2 regions of the Bacillus sp. WC2503 genome follow, and region 2 is predicted to be linked to the other one. Evidence: a T-box and tRNA genes for the amino acid it is inferred to sense, from the RefSeq annotation. Region 2 holds a T-box; the other holds one or more tRNA genes.
The links. A T-box is a leader RNA that pairs with one kind of tRNA and senses whether it is charged. The one in region 2 lies ahead of argS (arginine--tRNA ligase), so its partner is inferred to be a tRNA-Arg.
Positions count from the first base shown of each region.

Region 1: it encodes a tRNA-Arg, which carries the amino acid that the T-box ahead of argS (arginine--tRNA ligase) is inferred to sense. The anticodon was not compared.

Region 1 covers NZ_JBQYMD010000001.1:4,273,434-4,282,911, reverse strand. Annotated here, with positions in the region: gene ACUN26_RS22220 (gluconeogenesis factor YvcK family protein) at 1-300, shown strand, start outside; gene whiA (DNA-binding protein WhiA) at 390-1,340, shown strand; gene ACUN26_RS22210 (HPr family phosphocarrier protein) at 1,364-1,612, shown strand; gene ACUN26_RS22205 (hypothetical protein) at 1,894-2,049, opposite strand; gene clpP (ATP-dependent Clp endopeptidase proteolytic subunit ClpP) at 2,024-2,605, opposite strand; gene ACUN26_RS22195 (DUF421 domain-containing protein) at 2,847-3,716, opposite strand; gene ACUN26_RS22190 (DUF1657 domain-containing protein) at 3,737-3,943, opposite strand; gene spoVAE (stage V sporulation protein AE) at 3,955-4,305, opposite strand; gene spoVAD (stage V sporulation protein AD) at 4,302-5,318, opposite strand; gene spoVAC (stage V sporulation protein AC) at 5,319-5,795, opposite strand; gene ACUN26_RS22170 (YhcN/YlaJ family sporulation lipoprotein) at 5,824-6,312, opposite strand; gene ACUN26_RS22165 (DUF1657 domain-containing protein) at 6,419-6,625, opposite strand; gene ACUN26_RS22160 (hypothetical protein) at 6,829-7,005, shown strand; partial or broken gene ACUN26_RS22155 (YxeA family protein) at 7,021-7,113, shown strand; tRNA gene ACUN26_RS22150 (tRNA-Arg) at 7,323-7,398, shown strand; gene ACUN26_RS22145 (glycosyltransferase family 39 protein) at 7,489-8,946, opposite strand; gene rpoN (RNA polymerase factor sigma-54) at 9,316-9,478, shown strand, end outside.
Region 2 covers NZ_JBQYMD010000001.1:1,457,989-1,466,148, reverse strand. Annotated here, with positions in the region: gene ACUN26_RS07755 (bacteriocin-processing peptidase family protein) at 1-3,425, opposite strand, end outside; gene ACUN26_RS07750 (class I SAM-dependent methyltransferase) at 3,744-4,646, opposite strand; gene argS (arginine--tRNA ligase) at 4,791-6,479, opposite strand; T-box leader at 6,525-6,739, opposite strand; gene ACUN26_RS07740 (class I SAM-dependent methyltransferase) at 6,780-7,556, opposite strand; gene ACUN26_RS07735 (BrxA/BrxB family bacilliredoxin) at 7,606-8,040, opposite strand; gene ACUN26_RS07730 (thiol-disulfide oxidoreductase DCC family protein) at 8,123-8,160, opposite strand, start outside.

The DNA of each region.
Region 1 (9,478 bases), 2.8 Mb from region 2:
TGTAATGTTATGACACAAGCGGGTGAAACGATGGGGTATACTGCGTTTGATCATGTGCAGGCGTTACATGATCATTTAGGGCAACCATTTATCGATACTGCAATTGTAAATAATCGTGATATTCCTTGTGAATTACGCAAGTTATATGAGGAAGAAATGTCGACACCAGTTGTAGTGGATGAAGAGCGTTTTACTGAAAATAATATTGATGTCATTCAAGATAGATTAGCGAAGTATGATGAGCGTGTTGTAAGGCATGATACGTTAAAGTTAGCTTCTATTTTATATTCACTGTTATAAATGTGCGTTACCTCGTTTTGAGGTAACGCTCCTCATTCATATAGGACAAGATTTTTGTTCCATAATAATCGTATAAGGAGGTGTTGACTGTGTCATTTGCATCGGAAACAAAGAAAGAGTTGACGAATCTTGAGGTGAAGGAATGCTGTGAGAAAGTAGAATTATCAGCATTACTTCGAATGAACGGGTCGCTTTCTTTTTCAAATCGTCGTCTATCTATCGATATTCAAACGGAAAATGCGGCAATTGCAAGAAGGATTTATACGCTTTTGAAAAAAGGATATGACGTAACGGTAGAATTACTTGTTCGTAAAAAAATGCGATTGAAGAAAAATAATGTATATATTGTGCGGCTTGTTGAGAAGTCTCGTGAAATATTAGCAGATCTCCATATTGTCCGGGACGACTTTTCATTTATTCGAAATATATCACAAGAATTAATTGAGAAGAAATGTTGTAAACGATCGTATTTACGAGGTGCATTTTTAGCAGGTGGTTCAGTAAATAACCCAGAAACATCATCTTATCATTTAGAAATCTTTTCGTTATATAAGGAACATAATGATGCTATATGTGAACTAATGAACGGATTTGATTTAAATAGTAAGACGTTGGAAAGAAGAAAAGGGTACATTACGTATTTGAAAGAAGCAGAAAAAATTACGGAATTTTTAAATATTATAGGTGCTCATAACGCACTTTTAAGATTTGAAGATATTCGAATTGTTCGTGATATGCGTAATTCAGTGAATCGACTAGTGAACTGCGAAACAGCTAATTTAAATAAAACAATTGGTGCAGCGCTAAGGCAGATTGAAAATATCCGCTATATTGATGAGTCAGTTGGTCTAGATATTTTGCCAGATAAACTAAGAGAAATTGCGCAACTACGAAGAGATTATCAAGATGTAACATTGAAAGAGTTAGGTGAGATGGTATCCGGGGGGAAAATTAGTAAATCGGGTATTAATCATCGTTTGCGTAAAATCGATGATATTGCAGAGAAATTACGCGCGGGGGAAACGATAGCAAAAAAATAAGAGGTTAAAGGGGAAATGGAGCTGTGGTTCAAAAACAGGTTAAAGTTTCATTAAAAAACGGCTTGCAAGCACGTCCGGCTGCGTTGTTTGTACAAGAGGCAAATCGCTTTCATGCAGATATCTTTATCGAGAAAGATGGAAAGACAGTAAATGCAAAGAGCATAATGGGGATTATGAGCTTAGCAATCGGAACTGGTAGCATGATAACAATTACAACAGAAGGTTCAGATGCAGAAGAGGCTTTAGAAGCATTAGCTGCATATGTACAATAAAATGGCTATCGCGCATGTGCGATAGCTTTTTTGTTTTTGCTGTTTACTTAAGGGGATTTTGCGGGATAGGGGGTATGTAGCTGGTTTGTCCTTGTCGTAGATTGTCGGTAAATCGATATGTTGTGTCGAACCGTTGATATATTAAAAAAATCGTTGATATAATTTGAGTTTTGTTCGATATAATTGAAAAATCGTTGATATATTTAGGGGAATACCAGGATGGGTATACAGACGGAGGGCATGATAATAAAAAAGCGCCCTGTAATAGGGCGCTTCTGCTTTTAAGTGTATCCAGCTCCAGCGGCTAGAACAGTCGGTCGTTTCACCCCTTCATTCGAGGCAAAAAGCGCCTCGGATGAAGGGGTTCCAACTTCCTCCTGTTCTAAACGAGCCGCTTCCGCTTTAAATCTATTAACGATTTGTAAAGATCTTATCAATTAAGCCGTATTCTAAAGCTCTTTCTGCTGTCATGAAGTTGTCGCGGTCTGTGTCGCGTTGTAGTACTTCAAGTGGTTGACCTGTGCGGTCAGCAAGAATTTGGTTTAATTTTTCACGTAAGAATAGGATACGTTTTGCAGCGATTTCGATTTCAGTCGCTTGACCTTGTGCTCCGCCAAGTGGTTGGTGAATCATTACTTCACTGTTAGGAAGAGCGAAACGTTTTCCTTTTTCACCTGCTGCAAGTAAGAATGCACCCATAGATGCAGCCATACCGATACAGATTGTTGATACTTGTGGTTTAATAAACTGCATTGTATCGTAAATTGCCATACCTGCTGTGATAGAACCACCAGGGCTATTGATGTAGATGTGAATATCTTTTTCTGGATCTTGAGATTCCAAGAATAAAAGCTGGGAAACAATTGAGTTAGCTACGTTGTCATCAATTGCACTACCAAGCATAATGATGCGGTCTTTTAATAGTCGAGAGTAAATATCGTAAGCGCGTTCTCCACGATTTGTTTGTTCAATTACTGTAGGAATTAAATTCATCTGTTATTTCCTCCTTCTAAAGCTTTCTTAGTCTTATAATACAATTATGGTCAATAAAGGTCAAACGAAACCACTTTAAATCAAAAAAATATGTAGTTGTACCATGAAATATTCGCTATGTTTTTGAAATTCCCTGCTTATGTATCTTCAACATCATAACCGAATTACATAAATTTAAACGTCATGAAAACTGTAGAAAAAAAGAAAAGAACGCCTTTTGATTGAAGCGTTCTTTCGATATTTATTCTTTTAAAAGATAGGTTACTCTATTTAAAATCTTTTCGATTTGTTTCGCGTTTTTACTATACATTTCGCTTGCTGATTTCGATTTTGTTTCTAAAGAAAATAGCTCAAGATCAGCATGACATTTTTTTAAAGATGCCAATAATAAAGGTTTGTTTTGAGGAGAAGGCATTTGGAGTTTGTCATTATAAATGTCGATAGTAAGTTGCCCGTACGAGTCAACTTGACCGAGAAAAACATTTTCAATGACAACGCCGAGCTTTTCTAATTCTGAATGTAGCCAAGCGCGGTTATGCCCGCTTGATGACAGAGGTTCATCTAGTACATTTCCATCCATAATAACAGTTTGTGGTTCCTTCTCGTTTGGTACTTTTAAACCTACGTCTTTTGCTGTAAGGGGTTGGCGATCTTTCTTTAATAATACATTTAATTCACCGCTCGGTTCTAGTACAGCAAATTCAACATCCGCTACGCTGAATGCATTTTTTCCTCGGAGTAGTTCAAGTAATTCGTCACTTGTATATTTTTCTTTCTTTAAGTTATCTTCAAGTATTTTTCCATCTTTTATTAATACGGTAGACTTCCCTTCAAAAAAATCTCGAGCTGTTTTGTTCTTTAAAGAGAGGATTCCTGTGAAAAAGGGTACCGCAGCAAAAATGAGTATCGCAAAGACGCCATGGAAAAATTTTTGATCGAGCCCTGTAGATACTTGGGCAGCGATGTCACCAATCGTCATTCCAGCTATGTATTCAAAAAAGGAAAGTTGGGAGATTTGTCTTTTCCCTAACCATTTTGTAATAGCGAATAACATGATTAATATAAAAACAGAACGGAGAATGACAAGTGTCCATTCAGGTAGGTGAGACATAGCGATTTCCTCCAGTCTGCTTAAAACCCTTTATATTGAGGTTCTTCACGTTCTAATACTGAAACTCTATCCTTAACATCAGCGATGACGCTGTCCATTTCTAACATACATTCATGAAATACGCGTTTTGATTCTTCATCCTGTGAATTTAATGAAAGGGAACTTAAACTTGCTTGAGCACCCCTTAAACTAGCAAGACAAGTTTTTACGCTAGCGATAACAGTCATGCAAACACCTCTTATCCTTTCGGTTTAAATAGTAATGCTCCAATGAAGCCGAAAATAATCGCTGCGGATACACCTGCGCTCGTTACTTTAAACATACCAGTAATTACGCCGACGATTCCATGTTTTGCAGCTTCTTCCATCGCGCCGTGAACGAGGGCATTTCCAAAACTTGTAATAGGTACAGTTGCCCCAGCTCCGGCGAAATCAATTAGTGGTTCATACAAATTGAATCCGTCTAATATAGCTCCAGCAACAACGAGTGTTGCCATTGTATGAGCTGGTGTTAGTTTGCCGACATCAAACATAAGTTGTCCAATTACACATATAAGTCCACCGATTACAAAAGCCCAGAAGAAAATCATTGCGTTGCACCTCCAAATTCAATCGAAACGGCGTGGGCGATACACGGAATCGTTTCTTCTTGTTGGAATGTAAGTGGAGATAGTAAAGCGCCTGTCGCAACGACAAGTATTTTTTTGAATTCTCCTCTTTTCATTCGGTTTAATAAGTGACCGTATACGACTGTCGCTGAACAGCCTGGACCACTTCCGCCGGCTATTACAGGTTGACCTTCTCTATAAATGAGTAGTCCGCAGTCTTGAAATTGTTCACTCGTTACTTCTGTTCCATGTTTATGTAGTAAGTCATAAGCAATTTCGCGTCCAACATGTCCGAGGTCGCCTGTTACGATTAAATCATAGTGAGATGCATCAAGATTTCTTTCTCTTAAATGAGCTTCAATTGTATCGACAGCAGCAGGGGCCATTGCACCTCCCATATTAAATGGATCAGTTAATCCCATATCAACAATGCGCCCAATTGTGGCGGAAGTTACTCTTGGGCCATGTCCTGTATCGCTTAAAATAGCTGCGCCCGCACCAGTTACTGTCCACTGGGCCGTAGGAGGTTTTTGACCACCATATTCAGTTGGATAACGAAATTGTTTTTCCACGGCAGCGTTATGGCTTGAAGCTCCAGTTAATAAATATTTTGCGCCTTTTGCATTTACGATACTTGCACCGAGCGCTAAACCTTCCATAGAAGTAGAGCAAGCGCCAAATAATCCGAGATAAGGTGTGCCAAGTGTGCGGCATGCAAAGCTAGTAGGCGTAATTTGGTTAATTAAATCTCCAGCGAGAACGAATTGAATATCATCTTTCCTAAGTCTCGCTTTTTCTGTAGCACGGCTACAAGCTTCTTCAAACAAAATTTTATGTGCTTTTTCGTAGGAATCTTGTCCGAGCCATAAATCTTCATGAAGGGTATCGAAGTCTTCAGGGATTTTTCCCTTTGCCTCAAAGGGGCCACCGATTACACCTGTTGAAATAATAACTGGCTTGTTTTCGAATACCCATGTTCGGTGTCCTTGTAACATTTATAACCCTCCCCATTGAACGAGAATCGTTTTAATAAGTGCGATGACGAAAGCGGAAAATACGCCAAATAAGATGACTGATCCTGCTAGTTTAAACATGTTACCACCAACGCCGAGAACGAATCCTTCTGTACGGTGTTCAATACATGCGGCAATAACAGAATTACCAAATCCAGTGACGGGAACTGCGGTACCAGCACCAGCAAATTGTCCAAGGCGATCGTAGACGCCAAATCCCGTAAGTAGCATGGAGATAAAAATAAGAGTTGCAACGGTAGGGTTCCCGGCAGAGCGCTCAGTGAAATCAAAATACGTAATATAAAAGGTAGAAATCAGTTGGCCTATTAGACAAATGAATCCGCCGACGAAAAAAGCTTTTATACAATTTTTTAAAACGGGGCGCTTCGGTTCGCGCTGTTGTTCGAATTTTTTATATTCTTGTTGTACAGGTGTTAAGTTTTTATCTTTACTAGACATTTGAATCCTTCCTTCTCTATTAGAAAGCTTAAATATTAGATCCCATTTCTGATTGAATGAGCTTCAATTGTTTTTTGATGCCGTCGTTACTTACTTTCTTTTTCTTAATTTTGTTTTCAAGTTCTTCTATGAGCATAAAGATCTTTTTGTCTGTACTTACATGAATATCAAAAGTAGGATTTTCATCACTTAGTTTCTTTTTTAATTTACTTCGTAAAGGTTTTAAACCAAATCTTTCGTGATGTTCAGGTTTGATGGCTATGTAAAGATCTAAATTTGTATTAACTGCGGTAGCTTCTATAATTCCCTCCATAGCAAGAGCTCTTTTCTTAGCGTCTTGCGATATAGATTGATTAAAGGATTCTGTACTCATTTTTGTTAATTTAGGACCTTTTTTCTCATCTGTTCGCTTCGCTTCTTCTTTCTTTACCTTTTTATCTAACGGGCTATTATCACATCCGGTAAGTGAACCGAATAGCAGCATAAATAACGCGGTTATGATTCCGAGTTTTCGCATTATAATCATTCCATTTCTATCTGCATTATGTAATGTGAGAAAAAGGATGATTGCATATCACCCTTTTTCTCAAATTGTGTACCATTAGATGAAATGGTACTTTCGGTTATTGCTGTGAATATTGTGGTTCTTCTTGTTGGACTTCTTCAACGCGTGGGTTTAAAGAATCAATAATAGTTTGCGTTTGCTCTGCAGCTGTTTGGAAAAGTTGCTTTGCTTGTTGGTTATCCGTATCAAGAGCGAATCCCTCTAAGCTAGCTTGTGCACTTTTTAATCCAGAAACAGTTTGCTTTAGTTTTGTAATTACAGTCATTGAATGAAGCCCCCTTTGGAATATCAATTCAAAGTTTATAATTTGTGAGTTGAGGTGAATTTATGATTGGAAAATTTAGGTGTATTACACGTGTAGATTACAATTTTGTAATGAATACGTAAGGGTAAGCGATAGTGGAAAAACTTTTTCTCATAGAATAAAGAATGTAAAGCAAGTTAAAAGGATATGTTAAGGAGAGGAAAATGGGTTTAATTGGAATTTTTATATTAGTTATTGGTGTGGCAAGCTTTTCTCATAATGAGGTGATTGATAGATATAATCCGCTTGTGAAAGAAGACTTTGTATATGTAAAAGCGAAAGAATCCGGCCGATTATCCACAGTTGGAGAGGTAGCTGGAGACTATAAATTTACTGGTTAATCCGCTTCGGGTGAAGAAAGAGATGTTAAGTTTTATGCGTCGCGTGGACTTAGAGAAGGGGCATATGTAAAGGTTAAAACAAAAGGTGAATATATTGAAACATACTAAGAAGTACAGCCAAATGAAATTCCAAAAGGGATTAAAAAGAAACTAGATAAATAAGATGGTTAAGAATTGCCTCCTAAATGTAGAAATTAGGGGGCGTTTTTATGCAGGAAAAAGCGTATGTACAATGTGTTATCAAAGAGTTTTTATTGATTTAAATGGTTTTTATTGCTATTATTATGAAGAGAAAATGAAGTGTATTTTATAATCATGCGCCCATAGCTCAGTCGGATAGAGCGGTGGTTTCCGGTACCACGTCTGCCGGGGGTTCGAATCCCTCTGGGCGCGTTAAAAATCCCTAACTTACATCGTTGTAAGTTAGGGGTTTTTTTATTCATAATTGTATTGTTTGTCCCGTAAATACCAGATTGGTAAGGGTTATGAATCAGTGGATGCCGTTGAACCAGATTGCGCTTTATTCATTTTAAATAATGATAAATTCATTATATATTGCAAAGTAAAGGCTGCAAGTATAATGAAGATCGGGAAGAAGAAATAGCGATAACGAATTTGAACTTCAGTCACTAAGTAAATGAGAAAAGCACCGATAATCAGAATTTGAAAATACTTCATGTTTAAATTTTTAAATGGAGAACTGAAAAGAAAAATAAAGACAGAACCCATGCTCAGCAACATAATCGATACATAGTGTATAAAGTCTAGTTTTATAAATGAAACATCGTTGATAGTATTTCTGGCGATATCATTTATAGGGATATATGCATAAGAATCTGTTGGACTACCCCACATAATAATATTTTTTTTGTTCATAAGAGGGATAAGGTCGGTTAAATTTTCGGTTCTTTCTTTAATTAATTGTTTTTGAATTCGATTATGTTCCTCTATATCAAAATCGACAATACTTTGTCTTAATTTAGCGAAGTCCTCTAAGGAATATTGGCCGTTAGATTCTTTATTCAAGCCTATAACAAATTTCCAGCCAGAATCCGCATTGGTTATTGGGTTATGTGAAATATTAAGCATTACAGGAATATAGGCTAAAGTATATAAGATAACTAAGTATGTAGAAATAAATGTTATAGAAGAAATGAAATTCCTTTTTAAAATATTGCTGTGAAAGAATAAAAGGAAAAGCCCGGCAGCTATTAAAAATAGGATCCCAATAGGATAAATAATATTTCCTAAAGCGAATAGCAGACCACCAAAAACCATATTTATGTAATTTTTATTTTCATCGCGTGCTAATAGGTGATACGTTCCCCAAGAAAACAACATCATAGAAAGATGCTGATTTGTGAGCACAGGGACTAGTAAAAATAAGTTAATAGATGTTACGTATAAAATGAAACCAAATCGCCCGAAGGTTTCATTGTTTAATCGGTGTTTAGCTATGTAAAAAATAGCTAAACCTGTTAGCAATGTATACACAATATTCAAGAACTGTAAGGCAAAGTAACTATGTGAGGTTAATGTAAGAACAAGTGCCTCGTAAATTGTAAAGCCCAACTGAGTAGTATTCCAAAAGAAGTACTGATTATCCTTAATGGCTTTCATGTTGCCAGCGGCTAATTCTTTAGCTCCATCCAACATGTACTGAAAATCAGAAATTGGAGACGAAGGGACTAATTTAATAATTATGATAGATATCAGTAGATAAACGATGCTTATCGTATAGACGTATTTTTTTGTGCTTATATTTCTTGTTAAGAAAACGAGGGCATATATGAAAATGATGAAAGCACATATCCCAAAGATGATAAAAGGACTAAATGCCAAATCTTGTTGTTGAAAGATACTCCAACACATGATTAGCAGAATGATACATGATGCCAGGTTAACTCCTAATGAAGGTATACTTCGAAGTATTTTTTGCATGATTCATCTCCCGTTCTAATTGTTGTATATAATGGAAAATTTTACGTTATAAATTTAGTTCTTTCAATATTTATAGTTAAAGATTTGTTGTTTTCTATGAAATTTTATTGTTTTATACACGAGAAGATAGAGTTTTATTCTATCTTCTTTTTTATTTCCCTATTGTTATATCTAGTGATAAGATTTACTATTAGTATGTGGTTCTAATTTTTGTGCACTATTATTTTCTTTCAATATTATTCAAATTTCGGTTGTAAGTTGTAAATCTCATTAATACATATAAATTAATAATATTTTGGAATGGGTGTCTGCGATAGGATTCTCCTTTTACCAAACTTATTGTACAATAGAAACAAGGGGGAGATTAGTTTGAAGGCAAGTCTTTTACAAGAACAAAGCTTACGTTTGGCAATGACACAAGAGTTAAGGCAAGCGATTACAATGCTTCAGTATAATGTACAAGAATTATCGGAGTTTTTGTATGAGCAATCGTTAGAGAATCCCCTTATTGAGTTAGGTGGTTTTGAGAGGG
Region 2 (8,160 bases):
CTCGTAAATATAGATTTTTTCGGTTGTTCATTTTGTTGACGTTCAATCCATCTTTCCGTAACCGCAGCTGCTGCACACATGAATGCTGTACTTCTTTCTGCTTTTTTCACTTTTAATGTATGAAGAAAATCCCGGATGTTAGACAATTTCTTATGTTGTTCTACCGCTTTTACATAAACATCAAATATACGTTCATTATTTACATCTTTTTGTATTACTTTCATTGCAACTTCAATCGCTTTTGCATCTCTTTTTTTCACTAATACTTTTACATAATGATATAGAACTTCTGCATGCTCACTATCTAATTGTAGCGCTTCTTCAATCTGTGCTTGTTCTTTATCTATTTCATCCATCGCTCCATACACATACGCAATCGCATCTAAGCGCCATATTTCGGGTACTTCGCCTGCTAGATGTTCTAATTCCTTTAGCAACTCTTCTTGAAGATTTATTTCTACTGAAAGCTGTGCCAAATATTCCATATTTATATACAAAGGCTCTTCTTTCATCGCCTGAACCATATGAATTTGTTCTTTGAAACGGTCTTCTTCTTTTTCGTATATTTCTGCTAGTTGTAAATGTACACCTAAAAAGTTTTCATCAAGCTCTAAACATGTTTCATACGCTTGTTTTGCTTCTGTCAATTGTCCTAATGCCATAAGTGTTTCACCAATTCGGTAATATGGCAATGCCGTTTTCTTTTGTTCTATTGCTTTATTATATCTTTTCATCGCTTGGCCATACTGTCCAATAGATTCATGTAAAATACCTGCATAACAACTGTATTCACTTACTTCATTTCTTTCTTTTTGTAACGTTCTTAAGAATGCTATACCTCGTTGTACAAATACAGTTCCTTTAATTCGATTCACATATTCATCTAACGCACTTGCTACATTATATTCACTCTGCTTTATACCACTCTCTAACTTAGACAATGCTACTTTAAACCCATCTTCATTTCCACCAAGTTCAACCTCTGCATCCCATAAAACCATTCCTGCATTCATAAGGAAATCTTGGCTCTTTTCAATTTGTGTTTCGAGACCAAGAATATATTCTTTCGCTTCATCATATCGCTCTTTTGCCATATAAACTTGCGTAAGTCCGAAATGAGAATAAACATCTTCATTATCTTCTTCTAAAGCACGCTTATATAATGTTTCTGCTTCTTCCAGACTATCATTTTGAAAATGATAATCACCTAATCTTACATATAGAGACGCCTTATCATCACAATTCTCAATACCTTTTAATAAAATTTCTTTTGTGCTTTTCTCATCCTTCAAATCAGATTCATAGATCTCTGAAAGTTTCGTATAAATGTAAGGCGCATTACTATCTAACTGAATCGCCACTTTAAGTCCTTTTATCGCTAAATGTAATTTCCCTAATTGATGCGCACATCTCGCTCGTTCATACCATACATGCGCCTCATTTTTATATTCTCTTAACAAATTATTAAAGATTTCATATGCTTCTTCATATCTTTCTAAATCTATTAATATTAAACCGTGATTCGTTAAAGTGAACCTTTCTGGACTACGTTCTACAGCTACTTGAGAAAACTGCAACGCATTTTCAGATTGATCGATATACATATAAGATAACGCAAGGAAACTCCAGGCGATCGGCTGATCTGCGTCCAATTGTAATGAGGAACGAAAACTTGTAATCGCTTCTATATAACTTTCCTGTTCAAATGCATATCTTCCATTTATCAAATGATATAAAGCACGATTATTTTTCTTCTCAACACTTGCCAGCATTTGCTCAGCTTTCTCCATTTCTTGAAGACGAATAAAGCACTGTGCACCATGCAATTTAACAAAATCCGAGTTCGGAAACTTTTCCATTAACTTTTCTATACAATATAAAATAAATTCTTTATCTACTTCAACATCTAAATGTTTCATCGTATATAACCACGTATTCCGATTATCACTCGTCTCTTTTAAAAATTGTACTAAGTTATTAATTCCCTCTTTATCTTGTTCATCTAAATGATCTGTAAGAGAGAAAATGGATTTAAAATAATGATTCTCTTCTTCACTTAAAAATGCTAGTTTTTCCTTCTTTTCTTTCGGAACAAACGTGATCGCCAAACAACCTGTATAACGATATTTCTCTTGCAATTTACTATATTCCACAAGAACTGGTTCTATAAAGTTTGGATCTTGAACATAAAAAGCTTGTAACGTATCATCATATCCTGATAGCACTTGCACATGTGAAGCATGTTCGATGTCTATACTTAATAAAACGGGGATCTTTCGGTCGAGTAATATCTTATAAATTTCCTCATTCCCTTTAAAATAACGATATTCATAGCCTAACTCTTCAATATAAGAGACCGTATCGGAAAACTTTGAGCCTGTCATATCAAAAATAAACTCTGCTATTTCATCTTGTGTACGTTTTTCTCCCCATAGCTGCAACATCATTTCTAAACTTGTCGGAACACAATAATTATCCTTTTGTACAATTGGAACTATCGGCAGGTGAACCTTTTTTCCATCTGGATTTTTTTCTAAATTATGATATAAAGAGCCTTTTAAACTTTTTTCTTCTTTTAATAACTGTTGTAAATCTACAAGTTTATTCATTTTGTACAACGCTTCTGCACGTAAATGTACAAAGTAAGTTTCATAAGCATGATAAGGAAGCGTACTATTAATATTATCTATTACCTCTAACATCTCTTCATATTTCGCTAAATCTAATAAATACTTTACCTTTTCAAAATGAAAATATGGTACTTGTGGAAACTTTACAATCGCATCATCAATTAACTGTAATGCATGTTTTTGTTCCCCTTTATTCGCATATAACTGTGATAATAAGTAGGTAGATAGTTCTTCACAATCTTTATGCTGCTTTCCAGCTAAAAATTGTTCTTCTGCTTTCTCCCATTCACCTGTATGCATATAGACGTAGCCCCATTTATCAAAGACCGCACGTGTACTGTACTCCTCTGCTTTTTGCATATAAATGAGCGCTTCTTCATTTCGTTTCATTTCTAATAAACATCGTACTAAAGTAAAATATGTTTTCGCTAAAAAATCGTCATCTATTTCTTCTTTATCTGCCTCTTCTAAAGAGTCTTTTAACAACTGTTCTGCTTCAAGGATTTTTCGCTCATCAATTAACTCATCACAATATAAAGAGAGCGTTCTCATATTTGGGAATTTTTTATAAGCGTAGCGAATGAGGAATGAACTGTATTGGTGCATAAGCCCTTCATCAGTAAGGCGAATTAATATATCAAACTCCTTATGTGAAGGAATATTAGCAAGCCAAGTCTTCACATAGGATAAAGTATTCGTTTCTTTTATATATGAAATTTCATTATTTATTTCCTGTAATCCATCTACAAATCTCTTGTCTTTCAAACAAGCTTCTAACTGCTTAAAATCTAGCATGCATTCACCTCGAATATTTATTTAAACTGCTACTTGCTTAGATTTTACACATCATATTGTAGGTATTCAACTAAAATCTCCTATAATGGATAGTATTATTTAATATTATTCGAATTTATAACAAAATATAGTAAAAATGATTGTTTTTCTTCGTATTTTGTTTAATTATATGGAATAACGTGAATTGAGGATCTTATCTTTTCAAGGCCAAAATCAGTACATGAAATTATATCGGCGATAATTCAAATATATCAGCGATTATACGGTGAATATCGACTTATCGATAAAAAATGTCAATCCTCAATAAATTGCTACCTTTTAACATTCTATGTCACCAAATGTAATTTTCATATTCGGAGCATATACTAAAGATGAATGTATATGGAGCGCTTTAAAAAATCGTAGTTCTGCTTCATATTGAGCTAATGCTTCATCATATGTTAATCCTCTTATCATTAAACGTTCTATAAATTGCTGTTTATCACCCGGGTTGTCCGCAATCCCCTCTTCTCTTAATGAATGATACAAACTGTGTTTATCATTGTGATGCATACTAGAGTCTAAAAAGTTCACTTTATCGCTCACTCTACACTCAATATTTTTCACACCTAATTTACTTAAATACATCGGTATTTTCATGCCAATATTTCCATCTTTACCGTTTCTCTGCGCGTCTTTTTCAAATAACTTCTGCAAAGCACCTAGTTTAATAATTTCCGATTGATTCTCTCCATCTAAGACATATGAAGACATATTTGAAATCCAATGTGGTTCAAAACAGATTATTTTACCACCTTTTTTAATTGCATGTATCATTTTTTCTAACATCATTTTTGGAGTATTCATATGTAATAGGAAAGCATGACAGATTGCTATATCGTATTTATCGTTCAATTCAATTTCTGTAGCATCCCCCTCAATAAATTCTGATTCATATGGAAGTAGATGAAACAACTCTCTCGCTTCAGCAAGTAATGTTTCTCCACTATCAATGCCTGTATACTTTGAACCTTCTGGAAGTAACGGCATTAATACTAAGCCTAAATAACCATATCCACAACCGAAATCAACGATATGTACGGGCTTATTAATCTTCCAAACTGAATTTACTAAAAAACTTACATAATCGTCGTTGTAATATAAATCTCTTGTATTTTTTAAATATGTTAGTTTACTGTTCCAGTCGTATGTTTCCAAACCTAACGCCTCCTTATATAACATTACAATTCTCCATTTAATAAAGACATTCCTATACTTTAAAGAAAAGTTAAGTTTAGTTTTAAAAAAATGAAACTTTTGCTTATACCTTTCCTATAAATATAAAAAAGGTATACATATCTACTATGATACGTACACCTTTTTATGTTACATCTCCTCAGGTGCCTCCACCCCAAGCAAACGTAATCCCTCTTTTAATACAACCGTCACAGCATAAACTAATGCCAGTCTGCTGTCTTTCTCTTTACTCTCTTCCAATATACGCACATTTCCATAATATTTATTGAACGATTGTGCTACATCTAATACGTATTTCGAAATGATTGATGGCTCATTTTTGTTGAAGGCTGCTTCAATTACTTGTCGGAACTTATTCAGTAATTTTACGACGCTCCAGCTATGATCATCTTTTAATGCAAACGTACACGTTTCAAATTCTACACTTTCTTTTCTTAAAATAGAGCAAGCACGCGCATGTGTGTACTGTACATATGGTCCTGTTTCTCCTTCGAATTTCAGCATATTTTCTAATGAGAATTCGATATTATGCATACGCTCATTTTTCAAATCGTGGAAGATGACTGCTCCTACACCGACTTGCTTTGCTACTTCTTCTTTCTGTTTTAAGTTTGGGTTTTTCTCTTCAATATTTTGTTTTGCAAGGTCTATTGCTTCCTCAAGTACTTCTTCAAGTAAAATAACTCTTCCTTTACGTGTCGACATTTTCTTACCGTCTTTTAAAATGAACCCAAACGGTACATGTTCCATGCCGTCAACCCAATTGTAGCCAAGCTTTTTTAATACAGTGAAAAATTGATTGAAGTGTAAACTTTGTTCCAGGCCAACTACATATAGGGCTTTATCAAATGCATAAGTGTTTTGACGATATAACGCTGCCGTTAAGTCACGTGTTGCGTAAATAGTCGCACCATCTGATTTTCTAATTAAGCAAGGCGGCATTCCCTCTTCTTCTAAATTAACGACTAATGCGCCTTCTGACTCTTCAAGCAACTCATGCTCCTCTAAAATCCCAATGAAATCTTCCATTAAGTTATTATAAAAAGCTTCTCCTTGAAAATTAGTAAATTCTACACCGAGAAGTTCATAAATTCGAGAAAATTCTTTTAAGGATTCGTGACGGAACCAATTCCAAAGCTCAACAGCTTCTTCATCACCTTCTTCTAATTTCTTAAACCAAGCACGCCCTTCTTCTTCTAGTTCTTCGTCGTCTTTTACCTCTTCATGGAATTGAACGTATAACTTAAATAATTCACGGATTGGATCCTCTTTAACTACTGCTTCATTTCCCCATTTTTTATAAGCAGTAATTAACTTTCCAAACTGTGTTCCCCAATCCCCAATATAATTAATTCCTACAACTTCATAGCCACATTTTTCAGCGATATGTTTCAGTGAATTTCCAATCATTGTAGAACGTAAATGCCCCATCGAAAAAGGTTTTGCAATATTTGGAGATGAGTAATCAATAACTACTGTTTTTTCACATCCAAAGTAATTTTGACCGTATTCTTCTTTCTTAGCTAAAATCGTTTTTAATACAGCATCACTTACAGTTTCACGATTGAAAAATACATTTACATAAGGACCAACAGCCTCTACTTTCGTAAAGAACGGATCATTTACTTTCTCCGCAATTTCCTTTGCGATAATAGCTGGTGATTTTTCATATTGCTTCGCTAGTGAAAAACATGGGAACGCTGCATCTCCGAATTCATCTTGTTTCGGTGTTTCGATTAAATCTAAAATTTGATTTTGCGTTAATTCATTTACAAAAATATTTGATAAACTTTTCGCAAACTGTGTTTTATATTCCATACTACAACCTCCTTATTTTTTTAAACACAAAAAACTCGTCTCTATATAAGAGACGAGTTTTAACCCGTGGTACCACCCTTGTTGTTCATTACGAACCACTTTCCCGTTTATAACGAGGACAGGGGACCTCGGCTTACTCTACTATTCGTTCAAGAAGCGTCTCCGAAGTGCGCTTCATCTTTTTCTTCCGCACTAGGCTCACACCATCCCTAGCTCGCTTTCCTTCTGAAAAAGACTACTCTCTTCATCACAGACAGTATATTTAATTAATTATTGCTTATTATACATCTTTTCAAACAATTAGCAAGGGTCAATTACGCCAAAATGAAACTTTGCACTTTTTCTTTTGTATACGTGAAAATTGTGTTTTTCAAATCTAGTACTACGGAAATGGTCTTTCAGAACAATACGCTTTCTCGCCACACGCTTCGCTTCCGCAATTGTTTCATCAGTAATATCATGATACAAAGCGAAGTGTTTTAATCCTTTAATTCCATCTGATTCTATGACAGTTTCTTCAAACATCGGATCAAGGTAAACAACGTCATAACTATTATCCTCACATTGCGTTAAAAAAGCGAAATGCTCTGTTTGCTTTACATGGATTCTTTGCATTGCCTTATCGATTTCAGCAACTGATGAAGACCATGTTTGCAAACCTTTTTCCATTATGTAAGCCATATATTCGTTACCTTCAAGTCCTGTTACCTTTCCACTTTCACCAACAATATAGCTAGCTACAATACTATCTGATGCCATGCCGAGCGTACAATCTAACACCGTCATTCCGCTCTCTAATTTAGCAGCTTGTACAAACGGATCGTGCTCTCCGCGCATTAACCTTTTCACACGAAACATTGCTGAGTTTGGATGAAAGAAAAACGACTCTTCCGTACCTTCAGGGTAAATAGCTAATCGGTTCTTCCCTACGACAAGCACATCTTGTTCATATTTCTCATGCAGTTTGTGCACAGGTATATCATTACGTATAACGAAAGAACTATTTAATTCTGTCGCTATTTTTTTTGCATAAGATGTCATTTCTTTATTTGTTCGTCCTGCTGTTGTTACTATCATTATTTCACCTCTATATAAAGAAAAGAGGGAGATTTACTCTCCCCCTTCTTTAGCAATTCTTTTCGAAAGCTTGTTCTAAGTTCGTAATAATTTCGTCCATAGTTGCACCTTCAATTTCATGACGGTGAATGAAGTGAACAACTTCTTTTCCTTTTAATAATGCCATAGATGGTGAAGATGGAGGGATTTCTCCGAAGTATTCACGCATTTTTGCAGTAGCATCTTTATCTTGACCTGCAAATACAGTTACAAGATGATCAGGTTGTTTTTCAGCACGAACAACTGCTTGACCTGCTGATGGACGCGCTAAACCAGCTGCACATCCACAAACTGAGTTTACAACTACTAATGTTGTACCTGATGCATTCTCCATAAATTCTGTAACAGCTTCTTCTGTAGTTAACTCTTCAAATCCAGAACGCACTAATTCTTGGCGCATTGGAATTACCATTTGACGCATGTATTCTTCATAAGCATTTGACATCTTGTATCTCTCCTTCAACTTTCATTCCAAATTCATCATATCACGCTCTATTAATAGGTGCAAAAGAAAGATAGTGACGTTTTCATTTTTTTGAAGGGATTTCACAAACCCCACCGCGGC